Pseudonocardia sp. HH130630-07: one gene and its partner. The main gene of each other region encodes a partner of the protein of the gene in region 2 in a complex. Links are inferred from orthologs where the notes say so. Each region holds a gene or a part of one and is shown on either strand. Other genes may lie near its edges.

Region 1 (2,975 bases), 1.8 Mb from region 2 along the record:
TAGAGCATCTGGAACATCAGCTCGAACGCCGCGAGCAGCACCGAGAGCACCACGAGCAGTGCGGCGAACGGCAGCCGCGTCGGATCGGTCACGTCTCCACCCCTTCGAACAGGTCCGTCTCCGAGGTACCCGGTTCCGCGCCGTCCAGAACGAACTCCTCGACACCGAGCAGCGGCTGCACGATGCCGTTGCTCATCGCGAACGCCGTCCAGCCACCGCCGCAGCGGACGTCGATCTGCGTGGCGTGCGCCCGCATCGCCGCGATCCGCTCGTCGTCGTGGGCGGAGACGTCGACCCGGGTGGTGACGGCGCCGGCGTCGTGTCCGGGGTGCTCGTCCGGCTCCGGCCAGCGCAGCCCGGTCCGGCCGGGGTCGTCACCGCAGGCGTCGAGCAGCTCGGCGAGGCCCTCGTCGAGCAGCTCGGTCGAGCGGACGGCGAAGTACAGCTTCGCGACGACGTCCGGGCGCGCCTTCGCGGCGGCGGCGGTCAGCTCGTGCGCGCGGACGTGGTCGGGGTGCCCGTAGGTCCCGTCGGCGGCGTAGGAGACGAGCACCTGCGGGCGGACGGCGTCGATCACGTCGAGCAGCTGGGCCAGCTGGGTGCCGAAGACGTCCGGCCGGGCGAACGCCCGCGGGTGCAGCTCCGCGGGCAGCGCGGCCCGGGTGCCGTGCCCGGCGAGCACCATGCCGGTGTCGCGCCAGCGTCCGGTCCCGCCGAGGTAGTGGTGCTCCGGGCCACCGAGGGCGGCGAGCGCGGCGTCCAGCTCGCGGGTCCGGTAGCCGCCGAGCTGGTCGCCCCGGTCCGGGGCGAGCTGGGCGAGCTCCGGCGGGATGACCTCGCCCTCCTCGCCGAGCGTGCAGGTGACGACCGTGACGCCGGTGTCGGCCTCGGCGGTGTAGCGGGCGATCGTGCCGCCGCTGGTCAGGGTCTCGTCGTCCGGGTGGGCGTGTACGAGCATCAGGCGGCGCGCGGGGGACACCGGAGGAGCTTACGAGGCGGTGGCCGGCCGGGCCGCGACCGAGGTCGGCAGGGCGAACGCCGCGGCCTCGCCGGTCGCCGGGGCGGCCGGGACCGACGCGCCGGTCAGCGGGACGGTCGGCACCGCCGTCGACGCCAGCCCGGCGGGCTCGGCCCCGGAGCGGACGAGCAGGTCCCCCAGCGCGGCGATCATCGCGCCGTTGTCGGTGCACAGCCGCGGCGCAGGGACCCGCAGGGTGATGCCGGCACCGGCGCAGGCCCGCTCCATCTCCGTGCGCAGCACCCGGTTCGCCGCCACCCCGCCGACCATCAGCAGCGTGTCGGCACCGCGTTCGCGGCAGGCCCGCAACGCCTTGCGCACCAGCACGTCCACGACGGCCATCTGGAACGACGCCGCGACGTCGGCGGTCCCGACCGCGCGGCCGGCGTCCTGGGCCGACTCGACGTGCCGGGCGACGGCCGTCTTCAGCCCGGAGAAGGAGAAGCCGAACGCCGCGTCCCGTGGCCCGGTCATCGGCCGCGGGAAGGCGATCGCCGCGGGGTCGCCGTCGAGCGCGGCCCGGGAGACCGACGGCCCGCCGGGATACGGGAGCCCCAGCAGCCGAGCGACCTTGTCGAAGGCCTCCCCCGCCGCGTCGTCGACGGTGTCGCCGAGGTGCTCCACCGGGTCCCGCGCGAGATCACCCAGCGCGAGCAGCGAGGTGTGCCCGCCGGAGACGATCAGGCAGACGCACCGCGGCGGCAACGGCCCGTGCTCCAGCACGTCGACGGCGGCGTGCCCGGCGAGGTGGTGCACCCCGTACAGCGGGACGTCCAGCGCCGCCGCGTAGGCCTTGGCCGCCGCGACCCCGACGTGCAGCGCCGGGGACAGCCCGGGCCCGGCCGTGACGGCGACCGCGTCGACGTCGGCCAGCGACACCCCGGCGGCGTCGACGGCGGCGCGCACCATCGGCGTCACGGCGCTGACGTGGGCCCGCGCCGCGATCTCCGGGACGACACCGCCGAAGCGGGTGTGCTCGTCCGCCGACGAGGCGAGGCCCTCACCGAGCAGCACGCCGTCCCGGACGAGCCCGGCCCCGGTCTCGTCGCACGACGTCTCGATCCCCAGTACCAGCGACACGCCGGGGATTGTCCCACCGGCCGGGAACGGCAGCGCAGGGCCGTGTCCCGCGGGGCGGCCGGCCACGGTGCCGGGTCCTGCCGGGTCACCCGGCTGCCGGGCCCGGAGCCACCATCGCGGGACGCCCGCCCGGGCGGTGCTCACACCCCGGCGAAGTGGCACGCCACCCGGTGCGACACGTCCGTCCCGGCCCGCAGCACCGGCCGCTCCTCCACGCACCGCCGCCGGTCGGTCCCGTCCAGCTGCGGCAGCTTCTGGCACCGGGTCCGAAACCGGCAGCCCGACGGCGGATCGGCCGGGTCGGGCACGTCCCCGCCGAGCACGATCCGCTCCCGCTCCCGTTCCGCGCGCGGGTCCGGGACCGGGGCCGCCGAGATCAGCGCGCGGGTGTAGGGGTGGCGGGGGTCGGCGAACAGGTCGTCCCGGCCGGCCGTCTCGACGATCTCGCCGAGGTACATGACCGCGACCCGGTCCGCGACGTGGCGCACCACGGACAGGTCGTGGGTGATGAACAGGTAGCCGAGGCCGGCGTCGCGCTGCAGCTGCTCCAGCAGGTTCAGCACCTGGGCCCGGACGGAGACGTCCAGCGCGGAGACCGGCTCGTCGAGCACCACGAACGACGGGTCGAGCGCGATCGCCCTGGCGATGCCGACCCGCTGCAACTGCCCGCCGGACAGCTCGTGCGGGTACCGGCCGGCGTGCTCGGCGGCGAGGCCGACCGTCTCCAGCAGGTCCGGGACCGTCGACGCGGTCGGCTGGCCGCCGAGCAGGGTGTACTTCTCGGCGAGGATCGCGCCGACCGTCATCCGCGGGTTGAGCGATCCGGACGGGTCCTGGAACACGATCTGCATGTCCGCCCGGGCCCGGCGCAGCTCGT
Region 2 (3,015 bases):
CGAAGGTCGGCTCCTGGCCGGAGCGCCCCGGGCTCGGGGCGGCGAACGTCGCGGCCGCGGCCCGGGACTCGCTGCGCCGCCTGGGCACCGACCGGATCGACCTCTACTACATCCACCGCGACGACCCGGACACCGCGCAGGAGGAGACCCTCGACGCCCTCGACGCGCTGGTCCGGGAGGGCCTGGTCCGCGAGACCGGGGCCTCGAACCTCGGCGTCGACCGGCTCCGCTCGGCGCTGGAGATCTCCGCGCGCGACGGGCTCACCGCGTTCACCGCGATCCAGCCGCACTACAACCTCATGGAGCGCGACGACGTCGAGGCCGCACTCGCGCCGCTCGCGGTCTCGGAGGGGCTGGCGCTGTACCCGTACTACGGGCTGGCCAGAGGCTTCCTGACCGGCAAGTACCGGCCGGACTCCCCGGTGCCCGACGGCCCGCGCGCCGAGGGGGCGGCGGCCTACCTGGACTCGCGCGGCCGCGCGGTGCTGGCCGGGCTGGACGAGATCGCCGCCGGGCACGAGGTGCCGGTCCCGGCCGTCGCGCTGGCCTGGCTGGCCGCGCAGCCCGGCGTCACCGCACCGATCGCGAGCGCCCGCAGCACCGGACAGCTGGCCGGGCTCCTGCCGATGCTGACGCTGCAGCTGACCGACGACGAGCTGCGCCTGCTGTCCTACCTGTCCGCGACGACCTGATCCCGGCCGGAGATCACCGGACGGCGTCGCGGCGCATCGTGTGCGCGTCGGCGCCGGAGGGGTGGTAGTAGCGCCTGCGCAGGCCGACGACGGTGAAGCCGTGCGCCTCGTAGAGCGTCCGGGCCGGGGTGTTGTCCGTCCGGACCTCCAGGAACACGGTGGCCCGCAGCTCGTCGGCGGCGTCCAGCAGCCGGCCGAGCAGCGCCCGGCCGATCCCGTGCCGCTGCCAGGCCGGGTCGACGCCGATCGTGTGCACCTCGGCCTCGGCCAGCGGCGGCCCGGCGACGACCGCCAGCCCCGCGTACCCGACGAGCTCGCCGCCGGCCCGGGCGCAGAAGTACAGCTGCCCGGTCGTGACGGCGTCCCGGAACGCCTGCGCGCTCCACGGGTCGTCGCCGGGGAACAGCAGGTGCTCCAGCTCGGCGCAGCGCTCGGCGTCGGCCCGGTACAGCGGGCCGATCGTCACCTCGGTCGTGCTCATGCGGTGACGCGCTTGCGCCCGGTCGGTTCGACCGCGTCCGGCCGGCGCAGGTAGAGCGGCTCCACCGGGGCCGGGGGACGCCCGGCGCGCAGCGCGGCCGCGGCCACCCCGACCAGGCCCCCGGGCGTCGGCGCGGCGGGCCCGCCGACCGGGACACCGAGCGGCCCGGCGAACCCCGGGTCCCCGACGACCGTGCCGACGGCCAGCTCCGGCAGCCGGGCGGCGAGCGCGGCGGGCGGCTCGACGGCGGGGCCGCTCAGCCGCCGGGCCGCGGGATCGTAGGCCGCCCAGTAGACCTCGCGGCGCCGCGCGTCCGTCACCACCAGCAGGTTGTCCGGGCCCGTCCGCGGGTCCGCGGCGCCGGGCTCGGCGATCCCGGCCGCGGCCAGCGCGATCGCGTCGTGCGAGCAGACGCCGTGCACCGGCGCGTCGAGGGCGTGCCCCAGCGCCAGCGCCGAGGCGATCCCGACCCGCAGCCCGGTGAACGGCCCCGGCCCCGCACCGACGACGACCGCGTCCACCTCCTGCAGCGCCCGCCCGGCCTCGGCGCAGAGCGCGCGGACGGCGGGCACGAGCAGCTCGCCGTGCTTGCGGCCGTCGTGCGCGCGGACGGCCAGCGCCGTCGCGGGACCGTCCGCGGGCAGCTCGACCAGTCCGGCGGTGACGACGGTCGTCGCGGTGTCCAGGGCCAGTACCAGCACGGTCGCCGAGCCTACGGGCGCGCCGTCCGGCGCAGGGTGGCGACCCGGGTCTCGTCGTCGCGGCGCTCCAGGACGACCTCGACCGCCTGCTCGGCGAGCCGGTCCGCGACCCCGGCCCCCCACTCGACGACGACCACCGCCCGGTCCAGCTCGGTGTCCAGGTCCAGATCGTCGAGCTCGGCCGCCACGTCCACCGACCCGTCCGGACCACCGAGCCGGTAGGCGTCGACGTGCACCAGCGCCGGGCCGGTGCCGGACGGCGGGTGCTCGCGGGCGATCACGAACGTCGGCGACGCGACGGACCCGGTCACGCCGAGCTCACGGGCCAGGCCCCGGACCAGCGCGGTCTTCCCCGCGCCGAGCGGGCCGGTGAGCAGCACCAGGTCCCCGGCGACGAGGTCGCGGCCGAGCTCCGCCCCGAACGCCTCGGTGTCGGTGACGGTCGGCAGCTCGCGGCGCAGCGGCCCGGCCCCGGTACCGGGGATCACGACCCGTCCCGCCGGGCCCGTGCACCGGTGCGGCCCTCGCGCACCCGTCCACCGCGGAGCGGCCCGCCCCGGCGGCGACGGCTGCCGCCGCGGCCGTCCGCCTGCTCGTCGGTCTCCCCGGCGCCGCGGCCGGCCCGGCGCATCGAGCGGTGCGGCGGGCGGGTGAGCCGGAAGCGGTCGGTGCCGGTGCGTTCCATGCTCCGCTCGATGAGGTCGCCGAGCTCGTCGTCGACGGTGTCGGGCTGCTCCAGCATCGGCATGTGCCCGACGCCGTGCAGCCGGACCAGCCGCGCGGTCGGGATCGCCTCGGCGATCACCTCGGAGCGCCGGTACGGGATGATCCGGTCGGCGTCACCGGCCAGCACCAGCACCTCGGCGCCGGACAGCCCGGGCAGGGCCGCGAGCCGGTCGTGCGTGCCGAGGGTGTCGACGAAGTCGGTGAGCGCCCCCACCGCGTTCGAGTCGATCATGGTGTCGACCAGGTCGACCATCCGCGGGTCGACCTGCCGGTCGCCGTAGGCGAACCGCTTGGTGATCGCCCAGATGACGTCGCCGAGCGCGCGCCGCCCGCTCTCGACCAGGTTCGGCTGCCAGGCGGCGAGCCCGGCCAGCGTCCGGATGACCGGGTTGCGCCGGGACAGGAACGTGCCGGG

What was found. The genes of interacting proteins can lie anywhere in the genome.
Region 1: the proteins of tsaB (region 2) and tsaD are in contact, whole or in part, in a solved structure (PDB 4WQ4), measured with the Escherichia coli proteins. The link is inferred for Pseudonocardia sp. HH130630-07 from one-to-one orthologs.

Annotation. Positions count from the first base shown.
Region 1 is NZ_CP013854.1:1,318,803-1,321,777, forward strand. Bases 44-2,953 are described here. They hold tsaD (tRNA (adenosine(37)-N6)-threonylcarbamoyltransferase complex transferase subunit TsaD), read right to left. Parts: upstream 2,099-2,953; coding sequence 989-2,098; downstream 44-988. Other genes in these bases: AFB00_RS06310 (hypothetical protein), read right to left, coding at 44-92; mshB (N-acetyl-1-D-myo-inositol-2-amino-2-deoxy-alpha-D-glucopyranoside deacetylase), read right to left, coding at 89-958; AFB00_RS06325 (ABC transporter ATP-binding protein), read right to left, coding at 2,239-2,953. Outside these bases: more of AFB00_RS06310, read right to left, coding at 1-43; more of AFB00_RS06325, read right to left, coding at 2,954-2,975.
Region 2 is NZ_CP013854.1:3,159,512-3,162,526, reverse strand. Bases 23-2,972 are described here. They hold tsaB (tRNA (adenosine(37)-N6)-threonylcarbamoyltransferase complex dimerization subunit type 1 TsaB), read right to left. Parts: upstream 1,875-2,972; coding sequence 1,170-1,874; downstream 23-1,169. Other genes in these bases: AFB00_RS15370 (alpha/beta fold hydrolase), read right to left, coding at 2,359-2,972; tsaE (tRNA (adenosine(37)-N6)-threonylcarbamoyltransferase complex ATPase subunit type 1 TsaE), read right to left, coding at 1,886-2,362; rimI (ribosomal protein S18-alanine N-acetyltransferase), read right to left, coding at 706-1,173; AFB00_RS15390 (aldo/keto reductase), read left to right, coding at 23-692. Outside these bases: more of AFB00_RS15390, read left to right, coding at 1-22; more of AFB00_RS15370, read right to left, coding at 2,973-3,015. UniProt on the Escherichia coli protein: Required for the formation of a threonylcarbamoyl group on adenosine at position 37 (t(6)A37) in tRNAs that read codons beginning with adenine.